Regions from separate parts of the Paenibacillus sp. FSL P2-0136 genome, predicted to be linked through region 1. Evidence: riboswitches for the same ligand, from Rfam matches in the RefSeq annotation. Region 1 holds a riboswitch; each other region holds the start of a gene.
The links. Region 1 has a riboswitch for cyclic di-GMP ahead of NYE26_RS03390 (PA14 domain-containing protein). Riboswitches for the same ligand answer to the same signal wherever they lie in the genome.

Region 1 (10,832 bases):
TCGTTGTTCCTTCCCAGGCACTGGAAGGCTTCGGCCTGATCACCGTTGAAGCCTTGGCCTCGGGGCTGCCGGTGATGGCTACGCCGGTCGGCGGCAACAAGGAGATCCTCCAGGGCTTCCGGCCTGAGCTGCTGTTCAAGAGTGCAGCCAGTGAGGATATGGCGGAAGGCATGATTCATATGCTGAGCAACCGCAAGCTGCTGCCGGGCCGGGACGAATGCCGGAATCATGTGCTGGAGAAGTACACCTGGCAGCATGTGGGCGACAAGATTGAATCTGTATTCCTCGAAACCTTGGGAAAGGGTGTGAGCGTAGGATGATCAAAGTCGCTTATATCGACCACACCGCCAAATGGAGCGGGGGCGAGGTTGCCTTGTTCAACATCCTCACCAACATTGGTGAGCAGATTGAGCCGCTGGTGATCCTGGCGGAGGAAGGCACGCTTGCCGAACGTCTGCGGGAGAAGGGCATCGATGTCCGCATTATCCCGCTGGATGAGAGCATCCGCAGCCGCGGCCGCAATGCCGTGAATCTCGGGGCTCCGGCGGCTGCAATGAAGCTGCTGGCTTATGGCCGTAAGCTGGCTCCGCTGCTAAAGGAAGAGAAGGTGGATTGCGTGCATACCAATTCCCTGAAATCGGCCTTTTACGGAGCTGTTGCTGCCAAAAAAGCAGGTGTGCCGCTGATCTGGCACATCCGGGATCACATCGGGGCGCCTTATCTGAAGCCGGTTGTCGCCAAGGCGATCCGGCTGCTGTCACGCCTGCTGCCCAACGGGGTCATTGCCAATTCCCACTCCACGCTGAATGCACTGGAGCTGCCGCGCTCGAAGAAGACGCTGGTCGTCTACTCGGCCTTCGCCAAGGCGATCGGTGAAGGGATCGGCCGGCGGGACCGGAAGGACTTCAACGTCCTGCTGGTCGGGCGGCTCGCCCACTGGAAAGGCCAGCATATTGTGCTGGAAGCGGCCAAGGCCTTCAAGCAGGACAGCCGCGTGAAATTCTGGCTGGCCGGTGACGCTCTGTTCGGGGAGGAAGAATACAAGCAGGAATTAATTGCGCAGATGCAGCAGGGGGACATCACCAATGTCAGCCTGCTGGGTCATGTAGATGATATACAAGGACTCATGAACCAAGCGGATTTACTGATTCATACGTCGATCACTCCTGAGCCGTTCGGCCAGGTCATCGTCGAAGGCATGGCAGCCGGACTGCCGGTGATTGCCTCCAATGAAGGCGGACCGGTGGAGATCGTGGTTCCTGGTGAGACAGGACTGCTGATCCAGCCGGGAGATGCTACTGTACTTGCAGACTCCATCACCTGGATGCTGAACCATCCCGAAGAGCGTAGACGGATGGCGGACAATGGAATGAGACGGGTGAAAGAGCATTTTGTCATCGAGAACACGGTCAAGGATATTGTCGCTTACTACAAAGGTCTGCTGGCAGTCACCTGACCTTCCCGCTCCATAATGCTTAAGGCTTGCATCATATCTGTCTCTAGCCATGCGTGTACTGCTTAATGATGCTGCTCCATAAAACTTTGAGGATGATTCACATGAAAATTGCGATCGCGCACGATTATTTAATCCAGATGGGCGGGGCGGAACGGGTGGTGGAGGTTTTCCATCACATGTACCCGGAAGCTCCGATTTTCACAACGGTTTTTAACGGAAGCCGCCTGACCGATAACCTCAAAGATGCCGATATCCGGGCCTCCTGGCTGCAGAAGATTCCGGGAGTGAAGCGTAACTTCAAAGGGGTGCTCCCGCTCTACCCCATGGCTGTCCGCGATTTGGACTTCAGCGGGTATGATATCGTTCTTAGCTCCAGCAGTGCTTTTATGAAAAGCATCCAGGTGCCCGAGTCCACCTTCCATCTGTGCTACTGTCATACGCCGATGCGTTTCGCCTGGGACTATGACACATACATGGAGCGGCAATCGAATTCCGGGTTATTCAAAAGACTGCTCAAGGTGTATATGCAGCGGCTCAAGAACTGGGATCAGCGCACCTCCAAAAATGTGAACCAGTTCGTCGCCAACTCCTCAGTCGTGAAGACGCGGATTCAGAATTATTACCACCGGGATTCCGATGTGATTTTCCCGCCCATCAATACGGCCCGCTTCTCCAGCTCTACGAGCATCGGCGATTATTATCTGATTGTCTCGCGGCTGGTCTCCTACAAGCGGATCGATCTGGCGGTGGAGGCGTTCAACCGTAACGGGCTCAAGCTGTATATTGTCGGGGACGGACCGGACAGGAAGCGTCTGGAAGGCATGGCCAAGGGGAACGTTTCGTTTCTGGGCCGGCTGGAGGATGAGGAAGTCACAGGGCTGATGTCCCAGTGCCGGGCGTTTGTTTTCCCGGGGGAAGAGGATTTCGGCATCACGCCGCTGGAGGCGAATGCTGCTGGAAGACCGGTCATCGCCTATCAGGCCGGGGGAGCGCTGGACACGATTATTCCATACGTTAACGGCGTGTTTTTCCAGCATCAGGAAGTTGATGATTTGCTTAAGGCCATTGATGAGGTGGAGTCCTATGCGTGGGATATCGACCAGATTATGGGCCATGCACGCAAATTCGATGAGCAGGCGTTTATGGTTCAGTTCAAGCAGTATGTGGAACAGGCCTACGTCAATTTCCTAAAAGGAGGATGAAAGTATGAAACTCGCAGTGATTGGTACCGGCTATGTAGGACTTGTATCAGGCGTATGCTTTACCCTAAATGGAAATCATGTCATCTGTGTGGATAAGGATGAACAGAAGATCGAGAAGCTGAACCGGATGGAATCCCCTATTTATGAGCCGGGTATTGAAGCCCTGATCGAAATGAATCTGCGCGAGGGGCGGCTGAGCTTCTCGTCCGATCTTCAGGAGTCGGTCCGCCGCTCCGATATCGTCATTCTTGCTGTGGGTACACCTTCTCTGCCGGGCGGCGAAGCCGACCTGAGATATATCGAAGGGGCCGCTGCCGAGATTGCGCAGGCGATGGAAGGCTATAAGATCATTATGACCAAGTCGACCGTCCCTGTTGGAACCAATGAGCGTATCCGCCAGCTGATCTCCTCCCTCACGAATCATCCCTTCGATATCGTCTCTGCGCCTGAATTCCTCCGTGAAGGCTCTGCCATCCGCGACACGCTTCATCCCGACCGGATCGTAATCGGACTGGATAATCAGGCGCTTGAGCCGACTATGCGCGAGCTGCATAAGGGCTTCACAGAGAATGTATTCGTCACGGATATCCGCAGCGCCGAGATGATCAAATATGCCTCGAATGCTTTTCTGGCGACGAAGATCTCCTTCATTAATGAGATTGCCAACATTTGCGAAAAGGTAGGAGCGGATGTCACCGAAGTCGCAGGCGGCATGGGGATGGACCAGAGAATCGGTGCGACCTTCCTGCAGGCCGGTATCGGCTATGGCGGCTCCTGCTTCCCGAAGGATACCAATGCGCTGATCCAGATTGCCGGGAATGTGGATTATGAGTTCAAGCTGCTCAAATCCGTCGTTGAAGTCAATAAAGGCCAGCGCTTCATGATTATCTCCAAGCTCCATGAATCGCTCGGCAGCCTGCGCGGCGCGGTCATCGGCATCTGGGGGCTTGCCTTCAAGCCCAATACCGATGATGTCCGCGAAGCCCCAGCCCGTGAGATCGTCGAGGCGCTGGTCGCCGAGGGCGCCATAGTGAAGCTGTACGATCCCATCGCCGCCGAGAACTTCCGCAAGGAATATGATCACCCGCAGCTCCGCTGGTGCGGACTGGCCGAAGAGGCAGCCGAAGGCAGCGATGCTGTCTGCCTGCTGACCGACTGGAGCCAGTTCAAGGAGATCAACCTGCACCAGCTTGCCGGAACCATGCGCCGCCAGGTGCTGATCGACGGCCGCAACGTCTATACCAAAGAGCAGATCGAAGGCACCGGCCTCGAATATATCTCCGTCGGCCGCCCGCAGATGGGCGGGCTTAGCGGATTCTCCGCCAGCGTGGCTGGCGCGGTGTAGACCGGCAATCCACTTGATGCGTTACGGCGATAAATCCCATTGAATGCGCCGAAAGTGGGCTGGATGGCGAAATGAGAGGGATAAATCCCATTAAAAGCGCCGAAAGTGGGCTGGACGGCGAAATGAGAGGGATAAATCCCATTAAATGCGCCGAAAGCGGGCTGGACGGCGAAATGAGAGGGATAAATCCCATTAAATGCGCCGAAAGCGGGCTGGACGGCGAAATGAAGAGTATAAGTACCCTTGATTTATCGAATGCTGGCCGAATGGAGCAAATGAGGAGCACAAATGTCCCTGGTTTCCCGAATTCGAGCCAAATGGAGCAAATGAGGAGCACAAATGCCCCTGATTTCCCGGATGCGGGCCAAATGGAGCAAATGAGGAGCAGAAGTGCCCTTGATTTCCCGGGTGCGGGCCAAATGGAGCAAATGAGGAGCAGAAGTGCCCCTGATTTCCCGGATGCGGACTAAATGGAGCAAATGAGGAGCAGAAGTGCCCCTGATTTCCCGGATGCGGGCCAAATGGAGCAAATGAGGAGCACTAGTGTCTAGTACTTAACTAACCAGCTTCTGCCGCCGCGAACTTGTGCGGCTAGCCCTTGGCACAAGAGTCTTGAATCCAGGTCTTGAATTCCGGTCTTGAATTCCATTGTCTTGGAACTCTTGTTCTCTCCAGCTGCTAGGTCAGCGGCGACGCCTTGGAACAAGCGGCACTTAAGAGTCTTTGAGCCTTTGAATTTTTCTCCGCCGCAACAGTAGGCGGCAACCAGGGATTCAATTGTCGTGAAGGCAGGCTACCGGCAACCAGGATTCAACTGCTGCCGCGCAAGCATAGCGGCGGCCCGGCTCCCCTTGCCGCTACAACAAGCGGCAATATCGGATCTTTAGCCGGGAGCTTCGCCAGCGGGCGAAGCGGATATAAAATCACAAGCCTGTTATGAAATGGAGCGGAGAGGAATTTTGGAGCTGTAGGAGCGTTAGCGTCCGCCTTTGTCTCCGGATGTTATCTGCTGCAAGCAATATAATCAACAACATCTGGAGACAACAGCGGCCGTAAGCCCAAAATTCCTTGCAGCGACCCTCATAACAGGCGGGATTTTAACTCACAGCTCCGCAACAAGAAATACCCAATAACAATACGATATGGAGGGTTCACTATGAAACTAGTACTTCTATCAGGCGGCTCCGGCAAGCGGCTCTGGCCGTTGTCCAATGATTCACGCTCCAAGCAATTTCTGAAGGTACTGGCAAGCCCGGCAGGTGAACCGGAATCAATGGTACAACGGGTATGGAGACAGCTGGAGGAGAACGGCATGGCCGGGTCCTCGTATCTGGCGACCGGGCGCAGCCAGGTGGAGATGATCCAGAGCCAGCTCGGCAGCGAGGTGCCGATCATCGTGGAGCCGGAGCGGCGGGATACCTTCCCGGCTATTGCGCTGACGGCGGCCTACCTGTATTCCATCGCGGGGGTGTCCCCAAGCGAGACCGTGGCGATTCTGCCGGTGGACCCATACGTGGAATCCTCCTTTTTCGAAACGGTGCTGCAGCTGGAGAACACCATGCTGGTGAGCGGGGCGAACCTGGCGCTGATGGGCGTAGTTCCCGAGCATGCTTCGGAGAAATACGGCTACATTATTCCAACGGGCGCAGATGCGGGAGCGAATGGTTACCTGCAAGTGAGCCACTTCCAGGAGAAGCCGGACCGCATCCAAGCTGAGGAGCTAATCAGGCGGGGAGCGCTCTGGAACTGCGGAGTGTTCGCCTTCCGTCTGGGTTACCTGCTGGATATACTGCAGCGCAAAGGGCTGCCGCTCAATTACGAGGAGCTGCAGAAGCAGTATAAGCTGCTGTCCTCGATTAGCTTCGATTACGAAGTGGTGGAGAAAGAAGAGAACATCGTCGTGCAGCCTTACGCCGGATTCTGGAAAGACCTGGGCACCTGGAATACGCTGACCGAGGAAATGACCAGTAACCATGTCGGCAAAGGCTTTATCACCGCTGACTCCGAAGGCACCTGCCTCATTAACGAGCTGGATATTCCAATCACGGTAATCGGGGCGAAGGATCTGATTATCGCCGCCAGCCCGGACGGCATTCTGGTGACACACAAGGCCGAGAGTCCGCGGATCAAGGAAGTGCTGAAGACTTTTGAACAAAGACCGATGTACGAGGAACGCCGCTGGGGCCACTACAAGGTGATCGATTATGTGAAATATGATGAGGGCAACGAGGTGCTGACCAAGCGGATTTTCATCAATGAGGGCAAAAATATCAGCTACCAGCTGCATCACAAACGCAGTGAAATCTGGACCTTCGTCAGCGGGGAAGCCAGCATTGTCATCAATGAGAAGATGCATAAGGTGAAGGCGGGAGATGTGGTGCGGATACCGGAAGGGACCAAGCATGCCATTCTTGCTCTTACCGATGTGGAGTTCATTGAGGTGCAGACAGGGTCTGAGCTGGTAGAGGAGGACAATATCCGTATTACTCTGGACTGGGAGGATATCGCTCTACATCAGTTCATTTCGTAGGTCTAACTTATCTATTTAACCAATTGTTACAATTTTTAATCAGGCATTTAGAACTATTTTTCAGACAAAATTTGTTTTTACTCTACATTAAATTTGCATATCGACGATACTTACGGTAAGAGGGATTGATCCTTCCAAAACGACAATGGCAAACCTAATCGAAAGATAGGGACGCAAAGCTATAGGGCCTTCGCAAGAGTGGCAGCCTGGCTACCGAAAGGAAGAGAATATTGTGAAAACTTACCGTAAGTCTCGTTTGCTCTGCGCTGTGCTGTCGCTGGCCGTGGTATTGTCTGCTGTACCCGTGGGACTGGGAATCGCCCCGTCCACTGTCAAGGCTGCTTCCTCTACAGGAGCGCCCGTGAACCCTAATGCCTCAGCCGAGGCGGTCAAGCTGCTGAACAGTCTCTATGAGATCTCCGGGAACGGAATCATTACAGGGCAGCATGACTATTTCGAAAGTCCGGATGAGCTGAGCAACAAGCTGAAGGGAACAAGCGGACAATACGCCGCACTGCATGGGTATGAGCTTGGAGCAATCGGTGGACAGAGCGAGAGCGGAGTAGCTGCACAACGCAAAAATATCGTCTGGAGTGCAACGAACTGGTCCAGAGCGGGCGGCATTGTCGCCATGACCTTCCACCAGAGTCTGCCGGGCACCAAGTACGAATGGTCCAATGTGCAGAAGCCAATTACTCAGGCGCAATTTAACAAATACGTAACCCCCGGCACGCCAGAGTATAATGCTCTAATCACTGATCTGGATAAAGTAGCTGTCTCTCTGAAAAGTCTGCGGGATGCTAAGGTTCCGATCCTCTGGAGACCGTACCATGAAATGAACGGCGGCTGGTTCTGGTGGGGCAAGAAAGACAACTTCACTGCACTATGGAATATTATGTATGACCGGTTCGTGAACGTTCATCAGTTAAATAATCTGATTTGGGTATGGAACCCGAATGCGCCGAATGCCAACTCTGATCCCTATGCACGGACCTATCCGGGCGCGGACAGAGTGGATGTGCTGGCAGCAGATATATATAATAACGACTACTCGAATAAATATCATGATGATCTGACCAGCCTGGCTGGCGGCAAACCGATCGGCATCGGCGAGAACGGCGAAATGCCGAACATCTCGAAGCTGAAGCTGACCCAGCAGAATTACGTGTTCATGATGAACTGGGGCAAGATGCTCTATGAGAATAACAGCACGGCTACGATCAAGAATTTCATGAATGACAGCTACACACTGACCCGTGACCAATATAAGGCCTGGTCTGCTCCGGCGGCGGCTCCTAAGCCAACGGCAACGCCTACCGCAACGCCGACTGCAACACCAACACCAACGCCGACTGCAACACCAACACCAACGCCGACTGCAACACCGACACCAACGCCGACTGTAACACCAACGCCGACTGCAACACCAACCGTTGCGCCGATTCCGAAGCCGGTCCCAACCTCCGGTGATACGGACAGTAAGCCTGCCCAGAATGGCTTGCTTGGAGAATACTTCAAGAACATGACGCTCTCGGGGACACCGGTTATGGTGCGTAACGATGATGTCATCAGCTTCAATTGGCGCCAGGGTACTCCTAATGCTGCACTCGGTGTAGACTACTTCTCGATCCGCTGGACCGGCCAGATTAAGCCGGCTTACAGTGAGACCTATCAGTTCTATACTACATCGGATGACGGTATCCGCTTGTGGGTGAACGGCACAGCAGTCATTGACAGCTGGGTCAAGCAGAGCGGAACGGCCCGCACAGGAAGCATAGCCTTGACTGCCGGGCAACTGTACGATATCAAGGTAGAGTATTATGAGAATGCAGGCGATGCGAATGTCCATCTGATGTGGCAGAGCCCCAGCCAGGTGAAGGGAACCGTGCCTGCAAGTGCACTTTTCTCCAGAGCAGGCAACACATCCATACCTGCTCCGGCTGCAACAGCAGTACCGACAACGGTACCAGCAGCGCCAGCACCGACACCAACGCCGGCACCAGTAACGACACCAATGCCAACACCAGCACCAACACTGACGCCAGCACCGACACCAACGCCAACACCGGTGCCTACGCCGACAGCGGTTCCTGTTCCCGTTCCTTCTCCTACAGCAACACCGGCGGATCTGCCGGTAGAAGTTCCTGCTGCCAATGGACTGTACGCGGAATACTTCAATAATATGACTCTATCGGGCGAACCCGCTGTAGTGCGTACTGATGCTGTGCTTGATTTCAACTGGCGCCAAGGCACGCCGGATGCCGCTATCGGCATAGACTTCTTCTCTGTCCGCTGGAGCGGGAAGATGAAGCCGCTGTACACGGAGACTTATCAGATCTACACCACTTCCGATGACGGTATCCGCGTACGGGTGAACGGTGAGCTTGTGATTGACAGCTGGGTGAAGCAGAGCGGCACCGAACGCATGGGCAGCATCAGCCTGACCGCAGGCGAGCTGTATGATATTCAGGTAGAGTATTATGAGAATCAAGGGGATGCAAAAGCGCGGCTGATGTGGCAGAGTCCAAGCCAGGCCAAAGGAACCATTCCGGCAAGCGCGTTGTTCCTCCCGTCCGCTTCGTAAGCTCATAAGGTCCGCAGCTGTGTTCAACATTGGCGCTGTTACTGGTTAAGACGTTACAATTATAAATCCTGTAAGCCACTCTTAATGGCCCTGCTTACCAGCAGGGCTACTAAGCTATAGAAAGGCAGACAATCCGGCAGGCGTAACCTCCGGGGCCCTGCCGGAGAGTGTGGCTGAAGAAAGGAGATTACATTGAACACTTACCGTAAGTACAGGCTATATACAACTATTTTTCCTCTAATCCTTATCCTTTCATTGCTTCCATGGGGGGAAGGGCGCAGTCTGCCCGCAGCCGCCAAGGTTACGGCACCTGCCGCCCCCGCTCCCATACAGCCCATTAATCCTTCGGCCTCCAAGGAGGCTTCCGCACTGTTAAGCTATCTCAGTAATCTCAGCGGCAAGGGGATGATATCCGGCCAGCATGATTACCTGGAGAGCCCCGATGAATTTAATAATAAGCTCCGCACCACAACCGGCCGCTATGCCGTTCTGCATGGCTATGAGCTGGGAGCCATAGGCAACCAGTCCAAGGAGACCATTGCCAAGCAGCGTCAGGCTGTCGTGGACAGCGCCATCCGTTGGCATGAGGGCGGCGGTATTGTCGCCATGACCTTCCATCAGAATCTGCCGGGAACCGCGCCGGTATGGACCAATGTGCAGAAGCCGCTGAGCCAGAGTCAATTCAAGCTGTATGTCACTCCCGGAACGCCGCAGTACAAAGCCCTGGTCGCTGAGCTGGATGAAGTGGCCAAGTATCTGGGCGAGCTGCGCGATGCCGGAGTTCCGGTGTTATGGCGGCCCTATCATGAGATGAACGGCGGCTGGTTCTGGTGGGGGCAGAAGGATGACTTCGCGAAGCTCTGGGACCTGGTCTATGACCGCATGGTGAATACGCATAAGCTGAATAATCTGCTGTGGGTATGGAATCCGAATGCTCCCAACAAGTCGTCTGAGCCGTATGCCGCCTATTTTCCCGGCCTCGCCAAGGTGGATATTCTGGCCGCCGACATTTATGACAATGATTTCAAACAGTCTTATTATGACAGCCTCCTGAAGCTGGCGGGTGGCAAACCGATCGGAATCGGGGAGAGCGGAGAGCTTCCAGACCCTGTCATCATGTCTCAAAAACAAAGCAAATGGGTATATACGATGACATGGGGCAAGATGCTGGTTGAGAATAACCCGACTGTGAAAATTCAAAGCTTCATGAACCATAAATACACGGTATCGCGGGAGGATTACAAGCTCGCGGCGGGTGCCAAAACGCATGCGGCGGCTGTAAGCTCAAGGAACGGCCTGAGAGGCCAGTATTATGGCAATATGGACCTGTCCGGCACACCGCTGCTTACCCGTAACGACAGCACCCTTCAATTCAACTGGCATGGCAATTCACCGGCTCCCGGCCTTCCCAAGGATGCATTCTCGGTACGCTGGACCGGGACCCTTAAGCCTCTCTACAGTGAAAAGTATACGTTCACCGCTTCTTCGGATGACGGCATCCGCATATGGATCGGCGGCAAGCTCCTGATCGACAGCTGGAAGAACCAGAGCAGTGCGAGCAAGGAGGGCAGCATCACGCTCTCTGCGGGTACCCCCTACGCCATCAAGGTGGAGTATTACGAGAACCGCGGGGATGCCAGCGTCAGTCTGATGTGGAGGAGCCAGAGCCAGAAGCAGATGATTATTCCCCAGAGCGCGCTGACGCTTCCTTAAGG
Region 2 (10,832 bases), 420 kb from region 1:
TATTTCGCCGATTACCCGCCGGGGTACTTATATGTGCTATACCTGCTTAGCCTGCTGCGCGGATTATTTAACTTTGCGGGCGGCTCAGGTGCCGAGACGGTTCTCTTCAAGCTGCCCGCGATGCTCTCGGATCTGGTGCTTGGCTGGATTATCTATAAGAGCGCGCGAACCAGGCTCGGCTCCGGGCTGGCTATGGGGCTGATGATGCTGTTCCTGTTCAATCCGGCTGTGCTGATGGATTCGGCAGCCTGGGGGCAGGCGGATTCCTTTTTCCTCATCTTTCTGCTGCTCAGTATGATCGGGGTTGTCGATAAGCGCTTCGTACGTGCAGCGATCTTCTTTGCCGTCGCTACATTAATCAAGCCGCAGGCGCTGATTTTCACACCTGTGCTGCTGCTTGCCTTCTACCATCACCGGGCCTGGAAGCAGCTTGCGCTGGGCGCCCTGTACGGACTGGGGATTTTCCTTGTCCTCGCAGCCCCGTTCTTCTGGAACAACGGCGGTTTTGCAGGCTTGATTAACCTTTACAAAAGCACACTGTCCTCTTATCCGTATTCCACAGTGAATGCATTCAATCTGTATGCCTTGACTGACCCGATGTGGTCGGCGCTGGATGTGACCTGGCTCGGCATACCGTATCGTATATGGGGCTTTATTTTCATCCTGGTGGCAGTAGCACTTGCTGCTTATTATTCCTTCAATACCAAGGACCGCAAGGATCTCTCCAAGTCCTACTTCATCGCTATGGTGCTGATCACGATTGTCTTCGTATTCGGTACCAAAATGCATGAGCGTTACTTGTATCCGGTACTGATTCTGTCCTTATTCGCTTTCATGGAGAGCCGGGACCGGCGGTTCCTGACCCTGTTCCTCGGGTTCTCCCTGACCCAGTACATCAATGTTGGTTATACACTGGCGTATCTGAATACCGGCGGAAATCCGCCGGCTGACGGCATTGTTCTGGTTACAGCTATTACCACTATCATTCTTGCGATATATCTGCTCTATATTGGATACGATGTATATATCCGCCGAACTGCGAAGCTTTTGCCTGAGCCGGTTACCCCCAAGGAGGCGTACGCAGCAGATCTGCTGCTTGCAGAAGGCATCAAGCCGCTTGCTCCTGCTGAGCGCCGTTCTCCGCTGAAGCTGAAGCGCAGAGACTGGATCTGGATGCTCGGTATCACCGTGCTATACGGGGCGCTTGCCCTCTATCATCTGGGAGATAACAAGGCACCTGAGACTCTGTGGGAGCCAGCAGCCAGCGGCGAGAGCTTCTATGTGGATCTGGGGCAGGCCCATCAACTGGAGCGGGTTAATGTGTTCGGGGGTGTCGGAACAGGGAAGTTTCAGCTGGAATTCAGCCAGACCCCTGATAATTGGAGCAGCCCGCTTGAGGTAAGCGAGGATGTGGGCAATGTCTTCATCTGGAAAAGCCAGCCGCTTAACGTATCCGCAAGATATGTCAAGCTCTCGGTTACGTCTCCAGGCTTCACTCTCAATGAGATGGCCTTCTATGAGCAGGGGGCACCGGAGGTTCCTCTGACGATAGCAAGCGTGACACCCGATTCGGGAGCAGAAGCTAAAAGAGGAACGCCGGCCAATCTGTTTGACGAGCAGTCCGTCATTCCCAAGAACTCTAATTTCATGAACAGTACGTATTTTGATGAGATCTATCATGCCCGTACAGCTTATGAGCATTATCATAATATTGTTCCTTATGAGAACACGCATCCGCCGCTTGGCAAGCTGCTGATCGGGGTAGGGATGGAGCTGTTCGGCGTCAATCCGTTCGGTTGGCGGATCATCGGCACCTTGTTCGGGATTGCGATGCTGCCGCTGATCTATATCATGGCGATTCGGTTGTTCCGTAAGACCACCTATGCTGCACTGGCAGCGGGATTATTCGCTCTGGACTTCATGCATTTCACCCAGACGCGGATATCGACCATCGATGTGTACGGTGTATTCTTCATTATGCTGATGTTCTATTTCATGCAGCGGTATTTCACGATGAATTTCTACCGGGTGCCGCTGCGGACCACACTGGCTCCGCTGTTCTGGTCCGGCCTGTTCTTCGGCATCGGGGTTGCTTCGAAGTGGATCGTGATCTACGGAGGCGCAGGACTTGCTATTATGCTTGCGCTGGTACTCATTGAACGCTACAGAGAATACAAGGCTGCCGGACGCCTGCTGGCTGAAGGCAAGCTGAGCGGTCAGGAGCTCAAAGCCGCCTGCCGGACTGCAGATCAGTCCTTCTGGAAGAACACGATCATCACGCTGGCCAGCTGCATTGGATTCTTCGTCATTATTCCGGGAATCATATACAGCCTGTCCTTCATTCCTTCACTATCTGCGTCGGCAGAGGGCTTCACCGTTAAGGGGCTGATTGATGCCCAGAAGAATATGTACAACTATCACAGTCAGCTTGTAGCTACACATCCGTTCGCCTCCTCCTGGTGGGAGTGGCCGTTCATGAAGCGTCCGGTGTGGTTCTTCAGCGGCGGCGAAGGCTTGCCTGCAGGCAAGGCGAGCAGCATAGTAACGATGGGCAATCCGCTGATCTGGTGGACAGGAATCTTCACGATGCTGGCTGCTGTATGGTTCACCCTGAAGCGCCGGGACAAGAGCCTGTATATGATTTGGATCGGCTTTTTCTCACAATATGTTCCATGGATGCTTGTGCCGCGTGAGACCTTCCTGTACCATTACTTTGCGATGGTGCCGTTTATGATTCTATCCATTGTGTACATCCTGAAGCTGCTTGACGGCAGGTTCCAGGGTGCCAAATATCTGCGGTACGCCTATGTTGCGGCCGCCGCCATCCTGTTTGTAATGTTCTATCCGGTATTGTCCGGCATGCAGGTGAACAGCAGTTATATCATTCATGTACTTCGCTGGTTCCCTTCCTGGGTATTCTAGGAGGGGAGCTGTAAGAGCCGTATAGTTGCTCAAAGCTGATGTTGATGAAGCGCATCAAGGAAGCTGTGGCTTACAATAAATTGAGGAGGAACCCTTGTGAAGGCCAGATATAGTGTAATTGTGCCCATGTATAATGAGGAGGAAGTCATTCAGATAACTTACGAACGGCTCAAAAAAGTAATGGATGAGTGCGGGGATTCCTATGAGCTCGTGTTCGTCAATGACGGCAGCCGGGACCGTACGGCTGAGATTATGCGCGAAATCAGTAATAGGGATGAGCATGTCAAGCTGATTGACTTCTCCCGTAACTTCGGCCATCAGGTGGCGATTACGGCGGGTATGGATTATGCTGAAGGCCAGGCTGTTGTGGTGATTGACGCAGATCTCCAGGACCCGCCGGAGGTCATCCTGCAGATGATCGCCAAGTGGAAGGAAGGCTATGAGGTAGTCTATGCCAAGCGGCTGAAGCGCCACGGAGAGACCTTCTTTAAGAAGGTGACAGCCAAAATCTTTTACCGTCTGCTCAGCAGCATGACCAGTGTGGAGATTCCCACAGATACCGGGGACTTCCGGCTCATCGACCGTAAGGTCTGCGATGTGCTGCGCGGTCTGAAGGAGAAGAACCGTTATGTACGGGGGCTGGTAAGCTGGGTCGGCTTCCGGCAGACCATGGTGGAATATGTGCGGGAGGAACGCTTCGCCGGGGAGACGAAATATCCGCTCAAAAAAATGATCCGCTTTGCGCTCGACGGAATCACCTCCTTCTCGCACAAGCCGCTCAAAATCGCCTCTTATGTCGGCTTCTTCCTGTCCTTCTCCAGCTTCATCTACCTGTTCCTGGTCTTATTCCAGAAAGTCTTCACCTCTTGGACTGTGCCGGGCTGGGCATCTATTGTCGGGGTGAACCTGCTGTTTAACGGCATTGTGCTGATGCTGCTGGGCGTGATCGGGGAATACATCGGACGGATCTATGATGAATCTAAGGATAGACCGCTTTATATCGTACGCGAGACCCGAGGCTACCCGGAGGCAGAGGCCGAAGACACGCGGAAGGCAAGCGATTATGCAAGATAAGGCTTGGCGGGCAGGGATGATCCAGTTTCTGAAATTCAATGCGGTGGGCCTGCTTAACACGTTCATAGATTTTGCGGTATTTACCCTGCTTCATTCCCTGGGGATGCTTAACACCCCTGCACAGATTATTTCCTACAGTGCCGGGACGGCCAACAGCTTTTTCTGGAATAAGAAGGTGACCTTCAAGGGAAGGGACAGAGGCGGGGATGGCCGCTTTGACCGGATGCAGCTGGTGAGATTTATTGTGCTGAATCTGATGGTGCTGGGCATTTCGGTGCTGCTGATTCATCTGCTGACTGACCGGCTGGGCGTCCAGGTGCTGATGGCCAAGGTGCTGGTTACCTTTGTTACAGTAATCATTAATTTCTTTGGAAGCCGGAAGTGGGTATTCTAAAGAGAGCGTATATCTTCCCCGTATTCTGCGGAGGAAAGCACTTATTCTATGTTGCGGAGGCGATTGTCATGCGGAAGTTATCCTATTTGATTATACTTGCCGGGGTCCTGATTATGCTCTACCCCAAAGGAAGCGAATGGTACGAGGACCGTCAGCAGCAGAAGCTGCTGGAAGAGGCTGAACAGGCCTATAGTGAAATCGTTCCTTCGGCTACGGCTCCTGCCAGCCAGGATCTGAGCAAGCCTTATGCAGAAGTCACCCAGCTGCTGGCGGAAGAGTCTGGTGCGGAAGAGCCGGTGCCCACTACAGCGCCCGAGATTGAAGTGGGAGGCAAAATCACCGCTATTATTGAAATCGATAAAATCGATCTGAAGCTGCCTGTACTGGAGGGCGCCACTAAGACCAATATGAAGCATGCGGCGGCGCATATGAAGGAGACAGCTCCGATTGGCGCGGTAGGCAATGCAGCGATTGCGGCACATCGGTCAAGAACGGCAGGGCGGCTGTTCAACAGACTGGATGAGGTCGGTAAAGGGGATGCCATTACTGTTATTACAAGCGGACAGGAATACAAATATGTTGTATATGATGTATCTATTGTAGAGCCTACCGATATTTCAGTACTGAAGGGTAAGGATGATGATAAGATTCTGACCCTCATTACCTGTGATCCGCTTGTCAACCCTACCCACAGACTCATTATTCATGCAAAGTTGACCTGATTGTCATAGGACAATGCTGAGAAAGGTCAAAAAACATAAAATTTTAGTCTATTTTTGCGGGAATCTAGTGATTTGGGTCTTGCTAATAGATTGAGATATGGTAAGCTATAACTATGAAAGCTAATACACGATAACGGCAAACCTATCGAAAGGTAGGGACGCAAAGCTACAGGGCCTTCCCGTCATGGATGGCAGCCAGTTACCGAATGAAGAGGCTTTTTTTGTTTGTTTTCATTCTGAATCTGTCATTATGTGGCAGTAGATTGGACAGATAAAGCTTATACGATAACGGCAAACCTATCGAAAGGTAGGGACGCAAAGCTAAAGGGCCTTCCCGTAAGAATGGCAGCCAGCTACCGAAAGGGGTTTTATCCATGAAGAAGTTTTATTTAATGCTGATTACACTTTTTGTGATCGTCACTTCCGTGCAGACAGGCACTGCTCAAGCAGCAAATGCAGATTCAAGCTGGTTAAATGTTGGACAACTTGATCAAGGAGTTATCGGGGTTTCGTACGATGTTCCTAAGGACAAGAAGATGAAGCTCATGATTACCAAGGACAATAACAGCTATACTTACAACTTATACACTTCCAAACCGACCGAGACGTTCCCGCTGCAACAAGGTAATGGCTCTTACAAGGTCTCCGTTCTTGAGAATACTACCGGTAACAAATACAAAGTACTATCTTCCGAGACTGTATCTCTCTCAATGAGCAATGTGAATGCCGTATATTTGAGCTCTGTACAGAATGTAAAGTGGAGTTCTTCCGATAAATCCGTTCAAAAGGCAGCACAGCTTACAAAGGGTCTGACCACAGATGCAGACAAAGTTAAGGCTATCTATAATTACATCGTAGCTAACGTGAAATATGACTACTCTCTGGCCAACAGCGTAAGCACAGATTATATTCCGAACAACGACAACACACTGGCTACCAACAAAGGTATCTGCTACGATTACGCTTCCTTGTTCGCTACTATGCTCCGCAGTGAAGGGATTCCAACCAAGTTGGTTATGGGGAATACAAGCTATGTAACTTCATACCATGCCTGGAACGAAGTGTTCCTGAACGGCAAATGGGTGACGATTGATACTACAGTGGATGCAGGTCTGGGTAAGAAAACAGCATCAACAGAACTGATCAAATCAGCAAGCAAATATACTGCAGCGAAATTCTACTAAGAATAGCTGTAACTATAGCATTATCTGAGAATAGCCCGCTTAGTCATTAAGCGGGTTATTTTTATTTATATAAAGGTTGCTTTTTAATAGAAGGATAGGTTATTATAAATAAGCGTTGTTGGAGCGGCAAAGGAAATGAGAGATTACTTAAATAAGTGATTTCAAAAATAAAGCTTGCATTGCTCAGATGAACGTGATATATTATAAGAGTTGCTGGTGACGACAACATCGACACTAACAACGAGCTTGATCTTTGAAAACTGAACAACGAGTGAGTATCTGGAGATCGCTTCGGTGAGATCCAAAAATGAGAATGTAAATTCTCGTCAGATGTTTCAAAATGAGCAATCGCTCTTTCTAAATACCAATTTGGAGAGTTTGATCCTGGCTCAGGACGAACGCTGGCGGCATGCCTAATACATGCAAGTCGAGCGGAGTTTGAGAGGAAGCTTGCTTCCTTTCAGACTTAGCGGCGGACGGGTGAGTAACACGTAGGCAACCTGCCCTCAAGCCTGGGATAACTACCGGAAACGGTAGCTAATACCGGATAATTTCTTTTTTCTCCTGAGAGAAGAATGAAAGGCGGAGCAATCTGCTGCTTGGGGATGGGCCTGCGGCGCATTAGCTAGTTGGTGGGGTAACGGCCCACCAAGGCGACGATGCGTAGCCGACCTGAGAGGGTGAACGGCCACACTGGGACTGAGACACGGCCCAGACTCCTACGGGAGGCAGCAGTAGGGAATCTTCCGCAATGGGCGCAAGCCTGACGGAGCAATGCCGCGTGAGTGATGAAGGTTTTCGGATCGTAAAGCTCTGTTGCCAGGGAAGAACGTCCGGTAGAGTAACTGCTACCGGAGTGACGGTACCTGAGAAGAAAGCCCCGGCTAACTACGTGCCAGCAGCCGCGGTAATACGTAGGGGGCAAGCGTTGTCCGGAATTATTGGGCGTAAAGCGCGCGCAGGCGGTTATTTAAGTCTGGTGTTTAAACCTTGGGCTCAACCTGAGGTCGCACTGGAAACTGGGTGACTTGAGTACAGAAGAGGAAAGTGGAATTCCACGTGTAGCGGTGAAATGCGTAGATATGTGGAGGAACACCAGTGGCGAAGGCGACTTTCTGGGCTGTAACTGACGCTGAGGCGCGAAAGCGTGGGGAGCAAACAGGATTAGATACCCTGGTAGTCCACGCCGTAAACGATGAGTGCTAGGTGTTAGGGGTTTCGATACCCTTGGTGCCGAAGTTAACACAGTAAGCACTCCGCCTGGGGAGTACGGTCGCAAGACTGAAACTCAAAGGAATTGACGGGGACCCGCACAAGCAGTGGAGTATGTGGTTTAATTCGAAGCAACGCGAAGAACCTTACCAGGTCTTGACATCCAACTAACGAAGCAGAGATGCATCAGGTGCCCTTCGGGGAAAGTTGAGACAGGTGGTGCATGGTTGTCGTCAGCTCGTGTCGTGAGATGTTGGGTTAAGTCCCGCAACGAGCGCAACCCTTGACTTTAGTTGCCAGCAGGTTGAGCTGGGCACTCTAGAGTGACTGCCGGTGACAAACCGGAGGAAGGTGGGGATGACGTCAAATCATCATGCCCCTTATGACCTGGGCTACACACGTACTACAATGGCCGGTACAACGGGAAGCGAAGCCGCGAGGTGGAGCCAATCCCAGCAAAGCCGGTCTCAGTTCGGATTGCAGGCTGCAACTCGCCTGCATGAAGTCGGAATTGCTAGTAATCGCGGATCAGCATGCCGCGGTGAATACGTTCCCGGGTCTTGTACACACCGCCCGTCACACCACGAGAGTTTACAACACCCGAAGTCGGTGGGGTAACCCGCAAGGGAGCCAGCCGCCGAAGGTGGGGTAGATGATTGGGGTGAAGTCGTAACAAGGTAGCCGTATCGGAAGGTGCGGCTGGATCACCTCCTTTCTATGGAGAATCGTCTTCTGCAATGAAGACATTCAAATCGGAAGCTTTGCTTCCACCAATCAGGTTTAGGCCTGTTACTCACTCGTTGGTCAGTTTTGAGAGCTCAAACTCTCAAGTAACACTGTCTGTTATTCCGAACATCACAGCCGTGATTGTCCCGTAATAACAGCAACTTGATCCTTGAAAACTGGATACCGAAACGAATTTGCGTTTTAGAACATTCCTTTAAGCTGAACTTGTGTAAACAAGTTTTGAATTAATGGCGATGCTACGATGATCTGGATGGAAATAAAGGCGTTGAAGTGATTCAATGTCCGATATTTTCCTGACGGAAAAATCGAGGTTAAGCTACTAAGAGCACACGGAGGATGCCTAGGCGCCAGGAGCCGACGAAGGACGTGGCGAACAACGAAACTGCCTCGGGGAGCTGTAAGCAAGCTTTGATCCGGGGGTGTCCGAATGGGGAAACCCAGCTGTGGTAATTCGCAGTTACTCGTATCTGAATACATAGGATACGCAGAGGCAGACCAGGGGAACTGAAACATCTAAGTACCCTGAGGAAGAGAAAACAATAGTGATTCCGTCAGTAGCGGCGAGCGAACGCGGAACAGCCTAAACCAAGGGGCTTGCCTCTTGGGGTTGTGGGACGTCTCACATGGAGTTACAAAGGAATATGGTAGGCGAAGAGGTCTGGAAAGGCCCGCGATAGAGGTAAAAGCCCTGTAGCCTAAACTGTGTTCTCTCCGAGACGGATCCCGAGTAGTGCGGGGCACGTGAAACCCCGTATGAATCCAGCAGGACCATCTGCTAAGGCTAAATACTACCTGGCGACCGATAGTGAAACAGTACCGTGAGGGAAAGGTGAAAAGCACCCCGGAAGGGGAGTGAAATAGAACCTGAAACCGTGTGCTTACAAAAAGTCAGAGCCCTCTTTATGGGTGATGGCGTGCCTTTTGTAGAATGAACCGGCGAGTTACGTTTAACATGCAAGGTTAAGGTGAGAAGCCGGAGCCGCAGCGAAAGCGAGTCTGAATAGGGCGACTAAGTATGTGGACGTAGACCCGAAACCGTGTGATCTACCCCTGTCCAGGGTGAAGGTGCGGTAACACGCACTGGAGGCCCGAACCCACGCATGTTGAAAAATGCGGGGATGAGGTGGGGGTAGCGGAGAAATTCCAATCGAACTCGGAGATAGCTGGTTCTCCCCGAAATAGCTTTAGGGCTAGCCTCGGTGAATGGAGTGGTGGAGGTAGAGCACTGATTGGGTGCGGGGCCCGCAAGGGTTACCAAGCTCAGTCAAACTCCGAATGCCATTTACTTCTTGCCGGGAGTCAGACAGTGAGTGCTAAGATCCATTGTCAAAAGGGAAACAGCCCAGACCATCAGCTAAGGTCCCCAAGTGTGTGTTAAGTGGGAAAGGATGTGGAGTTGCACAGACAACCAGGATGTTGGCTTAGAAGCAGCCACCATTGAAAGAGTGCGTAATAGCTCACTGGTCGAGTGACTCTGCGCCGAAAATGTAACGGGGCTAAACACACCACCGAAGCTATGGCTAGATGCACTAGCATCTGGGGTAGGGGAGCGTTGTGTAGGGGTTGAAGGTGTACCGTAAGGAGCGCTGGACACTACACAAGTGAGAATGCCGGTATGAGTAACGAAAAGATCAGTGAGAATCTGATCCGCCGAAAGCCCAAGGTTTCCTGAGGAAGGCTCGTCCGCTCAGGGTAAGTCGGGACCTAAGGCGAGGCCGACAGGCGTAGTCGAAGGACAACAGTTTGAAATTACTGTACCACCGTAATCCGCTATGAGCGATGGGGTGACGCAGGAGGGTAGTGACGCGGACTGATGGATGTCCGTCTAAGCAGTGAGGCTGGTGTGCAGGCAAATCCGCACATCATTAAGGCTGGGCTGTGATGGGGAGCGAAAATTATAGTAGCGAAGGTCATGATCTCACACTGCCAAGAAAAGCCTCTAGTCAGGAGAAGGTGCCCGTACCGCAAACCGACACAGGTAGGCGAGAAGAGAATTCTAAGGCGCGCGGAAGAACTCTCGTTAAGGAACTCGGCAAAATGACCCCGTAACTTCGGGAGAAGGGGTGCCTCGGTAGGGTGAATAGCCCGAGGGGGCCGCAGTGAAAAGGCCCAAGCGACTGTTTAGCAAAAACACAGGTCTGTGCGAAGCCGTAAGGCGAAGTATACGGGCTGACGCCTGCCCGGTGCTGGAAGGTTAAGGGGAGCGGTTAGGAGCAATCCGAAGCTGTGAACCGAAGCCCCAGTAAACGGCGGCCGTAACTATAACGGTCCTAAGGTAGCGAAATTCCTTGTCAGGTAAATTCTGACCCGCACGAATGGCGTAACGACTTGGGCGCTGTCTCAACGAGAGATCCGGTGAAATTTTAATACCTGTGAAGATGCAGGTTACCCGCGACAAGACGGAAAGACCCCATGGAGCTTTACTGCAGCTTGATATTGAATTTGGGTACGATCTGTACAGGATAGGTGGGAGCCGTGGAGGCAGGAGCGCAAGCTTCTGCGGAGGCGCCGTTGGGATACCACCCTGATCGTATCTAGGTTCTAACCTAGTGCCCTTATCGGGTACGGGGACCGTGT
Region 3 (10,832 bases), 1.6 Mb from region 1:
GCAGGAATCACGCACAAGCAGCTTGCCGCCGGACTCCAGGCGGCTGTCCTGTGACCGGGCGAGATTAATCACCGCATGCTCCTCCTGGAGCAGCTCAATCTCCTCACCCAGCTTAAGCAGCAGCCTGGAGAAGCGGCTTAGGACACTGTCCGTGATGTACCCGGTGAATTGTCCCGGATGGGCGAATACCTCAAGCATCTGCCAGAGCTGGTCCGTGCCGGAGCCGAACGCCCCGTTCATACGGCTTAGCGCAGCCTGAAGATCACGGATCAGGCTGCCCAAGTGGCTGTATTTATCCTCCAGCAGCAGCATGACTACCAGGCCGTAATTCACGGATTGCTGGCGGGATTCCACATTCTTGGCCAGCTGGCGCGCCGCCTCAAGCAGTCCGTCCGTCTCTGTCCGCAGCAGGCTTGCGAGGCTGTGCAGACGATGCTGCATTACCCCGGCGTGCCCGGCGTACAGGCCGCTGCCGGTGACCTGGCCGCTAACGTAAATACTGCCGGTGGCTATAATTGTAGATTTGCGGATATCGCCATAGACGTACACATTCCCAAGGGCTTCAATTCGTACAGGTCCTTCCAGATCTCCCGGTACAATGATGTCACCTGCGAACATAACATCGCCCGCAGGATCTGTCATCTCTCTGGCCAGAAGACTGACCGGAGGGAAGTCACATATCCGGACGCTGCCGCTTCCTCCGCAGATACGGGGCCTGCCGGTGTGCCGGGCTACGATATTACCACAGGGAAGGAGCTTGGCATGATTACCGGCAGCAAAGTAGATATCCTGTGGCGGGGGAGGGGGCAGGACCCTTCCGTCTGTGTCGAGGCCGGGAATGCCTTCTTCCGGCGGCAGCTTGCGGGCGAAGACTTCGCCTGCAAAGGCAAAGGGGGCTCCCGGGAAACGGAGATACTCCAAGGGTTCCGCAGGCTTCTGACCCCGGGCTCCCTGTCCCTGAAGCATCCGGTTCCCCTCCAGTGTATGCTCAGGCAGCAGGAATTCCAGCCGGGCTTCCTTGCCGGGCAGCGGGGCTCTGCCTTCAGCGATGCATACGGGAAGATATGTAGGGTTCGTAAGCTCCGCGTACAGGGCGGGAATGTTCAGGTTGCGCAGAATAAAACGGTTGTCCAGTGAGGCGATAATCTGTTCTATGGTGAGCGTGGACAGCAGCATCGCCGGATTGGGCTGGGCACGGACGACCGCTTCGAAGGCGGCGGGGCAGTTGACCAGATTCCAGGCGTACTTCTCTGCACGGTATAAAGTGAAGTGGACCTTGAGCTTGTCAGGCGATACGGTAATTTCATATTGGGGCTTCTCACAGATCTCCCAAGTGATATAATCCGCCCTGGTCACCTCGGTTGGCTCTGTAACGGTCTTCCAGTTGATCTTCAGGACAACAGGGTGGACCGCAGAAATGCGGGCGGGAGCACCTCCGGGGAGCGGGGGAGTAATGAATATCTGGTTGTCCTGCACGAGGATAATTCCATTCTTATCTCCAGTTGTCCCGTCAGAAGCTCGGCCCTCCACAGAGAATGAATCCAGGAGACCTTTACGTTCGAGCATCAGGGACTCTACGAATTCATATCGGCTTGGTTCGATATCCTGCTGCGGCATGGTTGTAACCTCACTTTTTCGTATGATCAATGGCAATTCGTACAGAAAAAGAACATCATCAAGCCTGGGAGGCTTTCCCTCCTGAATAGCTGGCTTAAGTGGTCTCTATTGGCAGCCTGGCAACCGTAAACGCAGATTCCGGCGTTCTTAGGCCCATAGCTTTGCGTCCTGCCCTTTCGGGGAGTTTGCCTTTAGAAATAGATCAATGATATACATCCTGTAGAGGTGGGAGTTATGGTCGACTGTAATCGACAAAAAGAGTCATAAATAGTTCTTACGCGTCATTAACTTCTGCAAACAAGCTTAATTCTAGTACTTAAAGAGCTATTTTTCAACTATATTATGCCTATTTATCAAAAAACTCGAAATATGCAGCTCTATTTCGACAAAAAAACTGGTTTCCCAGCGCTTACAGCTTATGGAAGAGTCAGGGGGAGGAAAGTATGAGCATTCAACTGTTGGGACACCCTGGGCTTGGTAAGACTCGGAGTGTTCTTTTTTGATAAGCAGTTTTGCGGGTGTTAATGTTATGTATATGTTAACTATGTAAATAAACACAAACATTCAGTGTATTATTTCGTAATAAAACCGAAGACATCGCAAATTCATTGTAATATAATCTAACTCATATCAAGGAAACGCGAATTAATGTTAACTAATATAACATTAATGGAGATAGCGACATCAGGAGAGGAGCATAAACCATGCAGATTGCAGCAACACCTTACATCTGGCCTTATGACGGGGCTGTGGACCCGGCGAAGACAGCGCTGATGATTATCGACATGCAGACGGATTTTTGCGGCAAGGGCGGTTACGTCGAGAGAATGGGTTATGACCTCTCATTAACAGCGAGGGCGATCCAGCCCATTCAGCGGCTGCTGGCCCGTATCCGGGACATCGAAGGCTTCACCGTGATCCATACCCGCGAGGGACATAAGCCGGATCTGTCGGATCTGCCGGCGAACAAGCAGTGGCGCAGCCGCCAGATCGGAGCCGAGATCGGCTCCGAAGGACCGGCGGGACGAATCCTCGTGCGGGGGGAGCGCGGCTGGCAGATCATTGAGGAGCTGGCGCCTGCCCACGGAGAGTACATTATAGACAAGCCGGGCAAAGGGAGCTTTTACGCAACAGACCTGGACCTGATCCTGAAGAATAAAGGAATTACCCATCTGATTCTGACCGGTATTACTACCGATGTCTGTGTACACACCACGATGAGGGAAGCCAATGACCGCGGGTACGAGTGTCTGATCCTTGCAGATTGTACAGGAGCAACGGATGAAGCGAATCACCTGGCGGCGCTGAGTATGGTTCAAATGCAGGGCGGGGTGTTCGGCAGTGTAAGTGATTCACAAGCGGTGCTGAAGGCGCTGGAGCAATACTAAATCATTCATAAACGGGGGAATAACCATGTGGAACAAGTCCAGAACGAAAGCGCTGATGCTGTTAACCTCGCTAATGCTGCTCCTGACCGCCTGCGGTAACAATACGGAAGCCGGGAAGGCTGAAGGTCAGGGAGCGGAAGGCTCGGGCGAGCTGAAAAAGGTGGTGCTCCGGCTGAAGTGGATTCACCAGGCGCAGTTTGCCGGCTTTTATACCGCGGTGGAAAAAGGCTTCTATAAAGAAGCGGGGCTGGATGTTGAGATCCGCCCGGGGGGCTCGGATTTCCCGGCTGTGCAGATGGTAGCTTCCGGCAGTGAGGAGTTCGGAGTTACCGGTGCCGACCAGATCGTCATCGCCAGAGAGAAAGGCGTCCCGGTCAAAGCGTTGTCCGCGATCTACCGCAAAACCCCGTTCGTCATGTTCACGCTCAAAGAGTCCGGGATCAAGACGATGGAGGATCTGGTCGGGCAAAAGGTAGGCATTAAGCTGGGCGGCAATGAAGAGCTGACCTTCCGGGCCATGGAGAAAAGCGCGGGTATCGACCCTTCGCAAATCGAAGAGATGCCGGTCAAATATGATCTGAGTCCGCTGTTAACCGGTCAGGTCAAGGCTTGGCCCGGATATGTCATTAATGAAGTGCTGGCTGTAGAGGAGCAGGGCAAGGAAGTGAATATTATCGACCCGAACGACTACGGCATCAATTTCTATGCCGATACCTTGTTCACTACGGAGTCTATCATCAAGAAGGACCCGGAGATGGTCACAAGCTTCGTGCAGGCGTCTATGCAGGGCTGGGATTATGCAGTGAAGCATCCGGAGGAGGCAGCCGAATTTGGTCTGAAGTATGGCGAGAAGCTGGATCTGAAGCATGAGGTCAATATGATGAAGGCCAGCATTCCGCTGCTTGATCCGGAGAAGCTCCCGCTGGGCTCAATGGACGAGGCATCTTGGGAGACATTGCAGAAGAATCTGGTCGAGCTGGGATTTGTGAAAAAGGAACAGGACATCGGCGGATTGTTCACCAACGAGTTTTTGAAATAAGGAGGGGACCGACAATGACAACAGCGATCAAAGAACAGTTGGATGCTGCCGCCGCGCAGCATCCCGGTACCCGGGAAACCATGCTCTCCCTGCGCAATTGCTCTCTGTCCTTCGGCAACGTGCCTGTGCTGAATCAGGTCAGTCTTGATGTATACCGCAATGAGTTCATTTCGATCCTCGGACCGAGCGGCTGCGGGAAATCCACGACACTGCGGCTGATGCTGCGGCTGTTAAGCCCGGAGACCGGTGGAGAGGTGGCGTATGCTTCACCTGATCTGTCCCTGGGCATGGTCTTTCAGAAGCCGGTCCTGATGCCGTGGCTCAGCGCGTTACAGAATGTCATGCTGCCGCTGGAGCTGGGCGAGAAGAAGAAGTTCAGCAAAGCCGAGGCACGTGAAAAAGCAGAAAGTGCACTGCGCCTGGTCGGCCTCCAGGATTATCTGAACCACTTCCCGCATCAGCTCAGCGGCGGGATGCAGCAGCGGGCAGCGATTGCCCGGGCGCTGGCGGCCGATCCGACGGTGCTGCTGATGGATGAGCCGTTCGGCGCGCTGGATGAGCTGACGCGTGAGAAGCTTAATTTCGAGCTGCTGCGGCTGTGGGAGAGCCCGGAGACCAGTCTAAGCAGCATTGTGATGGTCACCCATTCGATCCATGAATCCGCGCTGCTGTCGGACCGGGTCGTGATGATGTCTCCCCGGCCTGCCGGTGTGACGGATATCATTCCGGTGACGCTGCCCTCCCCGCGTGAGGCGGGCATGGAGGAGCTGCCGGAATTCCACCGGATTGTCAAGGAACTGAGAAAGCGGGTGAAGCATCTATGACGGTCAAAATCAAAGACACCCTGTACCCGGTCACGTTTGCGCTCGGCTTCCTGCTGCTGTGGGAGCTGGCTGTACGTCTCCTGTCGGTTCCTATGTATCTGCTGCCTGCGCCTACGCAGGTAGTCTCGGCTATTAATGGCTCGCTCTGGTCGCATACACTGGTTACGCTGGGCGAAGCCCTGACCGGGTTCATTCTCGCCAATATCCTCGGCCTGGCTACTGCAGTGATTTTTGTGCATTCCAAGCCAATGGAGAAGGGAATGTTCCCGCTGGCCATCGCCCTTAAGACTACGCCGCTGGTGGCGCTGGCCCCGCTGCTGGTCGTTTGGCTGGGGACCGGGTATACCTCGAAGGTAATCGCTTCGATGCTGATCTGTTTTTTCCCGATTCTGGTGAACAGCGTCAAGGGTCTTAAGGCGATTGAATACGAAGCCTGGGAGCTGTTCTCCACCTATAAAGGGACGAAGAGCGAAATCTTTTGGAAGCTGCGCTTGCCGACGAGTCTGCCTTATATCTTCTCTGCCCTCAAAATCTCCACCTCGCTCGCCATAGTCGGTGCCATAGTCGGCGAATTTGTCGGAGCCAATAAGGGACTCGGTTATGTAGTGCTTGTCTCTTCCTATCATATGGATACGCCGGTGATGTTCTCGGCCATTATTGCTTCGGCGCTGTGCGGCCTGCTGCTGTTCTGGTGTATCGGGCTGCTGGAGAAACGGGTTATTTTCTGGACAAGGAGCGATGATCTATGATGAACTGCTCGGTCATTCGAATCCCGGCAGGCGCGCCGCATGATATGTCGGGATTAAGCGCAGCGGTGGAAGCAGGCTTGTTCCGGCCGGAGGAAGTGGTCGCGGTGCTGGGGAAGACGGAGGGAAACGGCTGTGTGAATGATTTTACACGGGGTTATGCTGTGATGGCCTTGAAAGGATTCTTTGCTGAAGCGGCAAAAGGAGGAGCTGACGACATCTCTTATGTGATGTCCGGCGGTACGGAAGGGGTACTCAGTCCGCACTTCACGGTTATCAGCCGCAGCGGGCAGAAGGAGCCGGGTGTGGTCACTGATGGCCTGAAGTCACTCGCCATTGGAGTCGCCAGAACCCGGAGCTTCCGGCCGGAGGAACTGGGACGGCTCCCTCAGGTGGACGCCGTGGCGGATGCCGTGGCCCGTGCGGTCATGGATGCGGGCATTACCTCACCGGGGGATGTGCATTTTGTACAGATCAAATGTCCGCTGCTTACCGCTGAGCAGATCTATGAGGCACACAGCCGTGAGGGTTCGCTCGTCACAGAGGATACTTATAAATCGATGGGCTATTCCAGAGGAGCTTCTGCACTGGGTGCCGGGGTAGCGCTGGGTGAGGTGGATCGTGCGGCCTTACAGGAAGAAGAGATCTGCACGGACTGGACTCAATTCAGCGCGGTAGCCTCCACTTCGGCGGGCAGTGAGCTGTCCTGCTGCGAAGTGATTGTGTTCGGGAACTCACTGTCTGCGGACGGCCCGTACCACATCGACCATGCCGTGATGCAGGATGCTGTGGATGGCGCTGCGCTTCAGGGCCTGCTGGACCGTTATCCCGGTGAAGAGCTGGTGCAGGTGCTGGCCAAGGCGGAAGCTGATCCCGATGGCGTCATCCGCGGACGCCGCCATATCATGCTGGATGACTCGGATATCAATCATACCCGCCATGCGCGGGCTGTAGTCGGCGGTGTGCTGGCCTATGTCGGCGGCGACCCGATGATCTACGTCTCCGGCGGAGGCGAGCATCAGGGGCCGAAGGGCGGAGGACCGGTGGCGGCTGTGTTCCGCCGCAGGTAGCAGAGCTATATAGATTGAACTAAAAATTTAAGTTAAAGGAAAAATTTTATCCATCATGGGGGAATCGAATATGCATACACAGGAAACGAAAGTGCTGGCAGCAGCAGATATGACATGGGAGCTTATGCCGAATCACATAAAGCTGTATCACCGGGAGATTGTCTCGGCAACGGAGGCGGACCGCCTGGGCATCCGCATGAGCTCGATTCTGTGGGAGAAGCTGGGGATCGGCGGTCAAGTCTTGCCGCATTATCATGATGTAGTCGAAATCATTCATATTACCGTAGGAGAGGTCAAGCTGCTATGTGACGGGGAGTGGTACAGCTACCGGGCCGGAGATACGTTCCATGTGCCTGCGGGCGTAGTCCATTCTGTCAGGAATACAGGGGATTCTCCTTCGGAGCAGATCAGTATTTTTGTACCGGCGGAGGCGGACGTGCCGTCCAACAGCTTCTTCGGCACTACACTAATCGAGGATATCTATTCTTCCAAGCTATAGTAAAGGCGGCGGAGCCATGGGCAGCAATGTAATTACCGGTTTGACCTGCAGCGATATTCTGCTGATTCCCGACCTGAAGGAAGCGGCCCTGCTGGCTGGGGCCGGGGGCCTTGGGCGTTATATTAACCGGGTCAATGTAATGGAGGTTCCCGATGTTATTGACTGGGTCCGTCCGGGAGAGTTCCTGATTACAAGCGGCTTCCCCTTTCATAACCGGCCGGAGCTGATCGCAGAGATTATTCCCCAGCTGAACCAGAAGGGAGTGTCCGCGCTCGGGATCAAAACCAAACGTTATATCGATGAGATTCCGCCGCGGGCGCTGGAGCTGGCGGATCAGCTGGGCTTCCCGATCTTCGAGCTGCCCGCTTCCACCTCCTTCTCCGATGTGGTCCGCGACATTATGGAGCGGGTGCTGGTGCAGGAGGCGCGGGAGCTCTCGCAGCTGCAGAGCCGGTTCCAGAAGCTGTCGAAGCAGCTTCTCCATGGCGACGGGATTGAAGATTTCCTGCTGACGCTGGACGGGATGCTGCATAATCCGGTCGTCCTGCTGGATGATACCGATCAGGTCTTCTGTTCTCCGCAAGCGGATGCGCTACAGCTGGAGGAGCAGCTTCCGGCCTGGATACAGCTTCGCCAGGAAGGCAGTCTCGGCATTACATTCCTCACAGTTGGAGAACGGCGTATCCGAGCTTATGTCTCGGCTGTCAATGACAAGGGAGCAGACCAATGTCTGCTGGTGCTGCTGGAATGGAATAGCGAGCTGTCGGTAGTGGATCAGTTAACGATTGACCGGGTCGGTGTGCTGGTCGGACTGGAGATGATTAATGCCGGAGCCCGCCGCGAGGTGGAGCTGAAGTATGTGGACCAGTTCCTGCAGGACTGGATCAGCGGCCGGATTGCCGCTGCCGAGGATCTGAAGCTGCGTGGCGCAGCCTGCGGCTGTCCGCTACCGGAGCGTCCGCTGCGTGCTGTAACCATCGGATGGCTGGAGGATAAGCCGGAGCTTAAGCAGCTGCAGCAGGTAGTGAAGCGGGTGCGTGCCCGGGCAGACCTTCAGCATGTGAAGCTCACCATCCTTGAAGGGGAGCTGGTGCTGACCGTGCCGGAGCAGCCGGAGCTTCCGCTGGAGGAGACGCTGGGTCGTCTGCTGGCCGAGATGAACCGGATAGTTGTCAGCGGGAGTTGCGCCTTCTGTATTGGCGATCTTGCGGACGGCCCTGATCAGGTGCGGTTCAGCTATGAATCCTCCCGCAAAATCGCCCGCATCCGCCAAATCAGCGGCTACAGCGGGTCTTATGTCGATTACCGGAAGCTGGGTGTCTTCCGGCTGCTGTACCATCTGCCCGAGCTGGAGGAGATCACCGAGTACAGGGATCAGTATATTACTCCGCTGCTGGAGTACGACCGCAAGCATAATGCTTCGCTGCTCCAGACGCTCCAGCTGTATTTCAAGTGCAACCGCAACGTCAAGCGGACCTCCGGCGAGCTGTTCACTCATTATAATACGGTCACCTACCGGATCGACCGGGCTTGTGAGTTGCTGGGATTAAGCCAGGATGACGGTGACGATATGCTGGAGCTGCAGCTTGCGCTGAAGCTGCATGAGATGGGCAAGGGCCGCAGGTCCGGCACCGATATGCAGAGAAGGAGATGAAGCCTGATGACAGCAATAACAGAATGGCCCGCGAAGCTGACAGCCGGCTGGCTGCGGAGGCAGTATTTGAGCGGCACGCTGGACCCGGAGGAGGTTATCCGGGAGATCATCCGCCGCGCTGCGCGGGACAAGGACATGAACATCTGGATTGAAGCGCCCGCCGTGGCGCAGATCGCTCCCTACCTGGCAGCGCTCAAAGAGCTGAATCCGCAGGAGCATCCCTTGTGGGGCATTCCATTCGCGGTGAAGGATAACATCAATGTGAAGGGGCTGCCCACGACGGCGGCATGTCCTGAATTCGCTTATCAGCCGGAAGCCGACGCAGCGGTTGTGGCGAGATTGGTGGCTGCGGGGGCGATCCCTGTCGGCAAAAGCAATCTGGACCAGTTCGCCACCGGACTCGTCGGTGTGCGCAGCCCTTACGGCGAGACGCATAATGCCCTGCGTCCCGAATACATCAGCGGCGGCTCCAGCGCCGGTTCGGCGGTTGCCGTGGCCCGGGGCCAGGCGGTATTCAGCCTGGGCACTGATACCGCCGGCTCGGGCCGTGTGCCGGCCGCACTGAACGGGCTGGTCGGCTACAAGCCCAGCCTGGGCGCCTGGCCGGTGCGCGGCGTAGTGCCGGCGTGTGCCAGCCTGGATTGTGTCACCGTATTCGCGCACAATCTGGAGGATGCACTTACGGTGGACCGCGCAGCACGCGGCTTCGAGGCAGCCGATCCGTGGTCACGTTCCGTGAAGCGGGAGGCTGCCGCTCTGCCCGGGAAGCTGCTGCTGCCGGAAGCGCCGCTGGACTTCTACGGGCCCCATGCGGACGAATACCGCCGGGCCTGGGAACGGGCCGAAGCGGCGGTTCAGGAGCTGGGGCTGCCGGTTGAACGGGTGGACTGTACGCTGTTCTCCGAAGCGGCAGCCATCCTGTACGACGGCCCCTGGGTAGCCGAACGCTGGGCGGATCTGGCCGGATTCGTAGAGAGTCACCGTGAAGCAGTGCTGCCGGTAACGGAGTCGATTCTCTCCTCCGGGGCCGCGGAGCGCCACACTGCTTCGAGCCTGTTCCGGGCCATGCACCGCTTGCAGCAGTATAAGCGGGAAGCGGAGTTGCTGCTGCGGGATGCGGTGCTGGTCCTGCCGACCTGCGGCGGAACCTGGACCCGGGAGCAGTTGGCTGCGAACCCGGTAGGGGCCAACTCCGATATGGGCCGCTACACCAATCACTGCAACCTGCTCGACCTGTCGGCGGTGGCAATTCCCGCCGGGGAAGCGGCGGGGAACCTGCCGTTCGGCATTACGCTGTTCGCTCTGGCGGACAGTGAGCATCTGTTGGCCGGAGCCGGGAAGCTTCTGGCGGAGGGGGATGATGGTGAGAGTGGGGGTAGTTCTTCCGGGGCCGAGGCTCAACTTCTGGCAGAGCACCAATCGCTGGAGCCGGAAGCTGGCGGAGGTACTAGTGGTGCAGGTGGTACTACTGGGGCTGACGTTGGTGAGGCTGGAGGTATTGGCGCTGCTACTGGCGCTGCTACTGCTGCCGAATCACCAGCGTCCGGCATGGTTACACTTGCGGTCTGCGGGCTGCATATGCGCGGCTTCCCGCTGGAGAAGCAGATGCTGGAGCATGGCGCCCGCTTCTGGCAGGAGGCGCGGACTGCTGCCTGTTATGAGCTGGTCAAGCTTCCTACGGTGCCAGCTAAGCCGGGCCTGCTGAGACAGGCTGCAGGGGGAAGCGCTATCGAGCTGGAGCTGTGGCAGATGCCGGTGGAATCGCTGGGCGCATTCGCCACGCTTATCCCGGCTCCGCTGGGTCTCGGGCGGGTGGCCCTCGCGGATGGGCGCGAAGTGACGGGCTTCATCTGCGAAGGCTATGCCGCCGCCGGAGCTGAGAACGTTACAGCCTACGGGGGCTGGAGATACCTTCCTGCTGAATAAATACCGCTTTCAGCGTGCAGCTCTGCATGCCGATTAACTGCCGCTTTCGGCGTTCACCTCTGCGTGCGT

Region 2: it holds a riboswitch for cyclic di-GMP, as region 1 does, so the genes downstream of both, NYE26_RS01640 (transglutaminase-like domain-containing protein) here and NYE26_RS03390 (PA14 domain-containing protein) in region 1, are expected to answer to the same signal.
Region 3: it holds a riboswitch for cyclic di-GMP, as region 1 does, so the genes downstream of both, NYE26_RS29385 (flagellar assembly protein A) here and NYE26_RS03390 (PA14 domain-containing protein) in region 1, are expected to answer to the same signal.

What each region holds. Positions count from the first base shown of each region.
Region 1 is NZ_CP150244.1:809,581-820,412, forward strand. Features, by position in the region: gene NYE26_RS03365 (glycosyltransferase family 4 protein) at 1-320, shown strand, start outside; gene NYE26_RS03370 (glycosyltransferase family 4 protein) at 317-1,456, shown strand; gene NYE26_RS03375 (glycosyltransferase) at 1,558-2,658, shown strand; gene NYE26_RS03380 (UDP-glucose/GDP-mannose dehydrogenase family protein) at 2,663-4,003, shown strand; gene NYE26_RS03385 (sugar phosphate nucleotidyltransferase) at 5,160-6,533, shown strand; cyclic di-GMP riboswitch class I at 6,671-6,751, shown strand; gene NYE26_RS03390 (PA14 domain-containing protein) at 6,766-9,117, shown strand; gene NYE26_RS03395 (glycosyl hydrolase) at 9,310-10,830, shown strand.
Region 2 is NZ_CP150244.1:388,689-399,520, forward strand. Features, by position in the region: gene NYE26_RS01620 (glycosyltransferase family 39 protein) at 1-2,922, shown strand, start outside; gene NYE26_RS01625 (glycosyltransferase family 2 protein) at 3,019-3,996, shown strand; gene NYE26_RS01630 (GtrA family protein) at 3,986-4,390, shown strand; gene NYE26_RS01635 (class D sortase) at 4,459-5,112, shown strand; cyclic di-GMP riboswitch class I at 5,238-5,319, shown strand; cyclic di-GMP riboswitch class I at 5,393-5,473, shown strand; gene NYE26_RS01640 (transglutaminase-like domain-containing protein) at 5,487-6,296, shown strand; rRNA gene NYE26_RS01645 (16S ribosomal RNA) at 6,663-8,223, shown strand; rRNA gene NYE26_RS01650 (23S ribosomal RNA) at 8,565-10,832, shown strand, end outside.
Region 3 is NZ_CP150244.1:6,886,670-6,897,501, reverse strand. Features, by position in the region: gene NYE26_RS29385 (flagellar assembly protein A) at 1-1,647, opposite strand, end outside; cyclic di-GMP riboswitch class I at 1,725-1,817, opposite strand; gene NYE26_RS29380 (isochorismatase family cysteine hydrolase) at 2,322-3,005, shown strand; gene NYE26_RS29375 (ABC transporter substrate-binding protein) at 3,031-4,044, shown strand; gene NYE26_RS29370 (ABC transporter ATP-binding protein) at 4,059-4,868, shown strand; gene NYE26_RS29365 (ABC transporter permease) at 4,865-5,617, shown strand; gene NYE26_RS29360 (ring-opening amidohydrolase) at 5,614-6,684, shown strand; gene NYE26_RS29355 (cupin domain-containing protein) at 6,755-7,183, shown strand; gene NYE26_RS29350 (PucR family transcriptional regulator ligand-binding domain-containing protein) at 7,200-8,837, shown strand; gene NYE26_RS29345 (allophanate hydrolase) at 8,844-10,763, shown strand.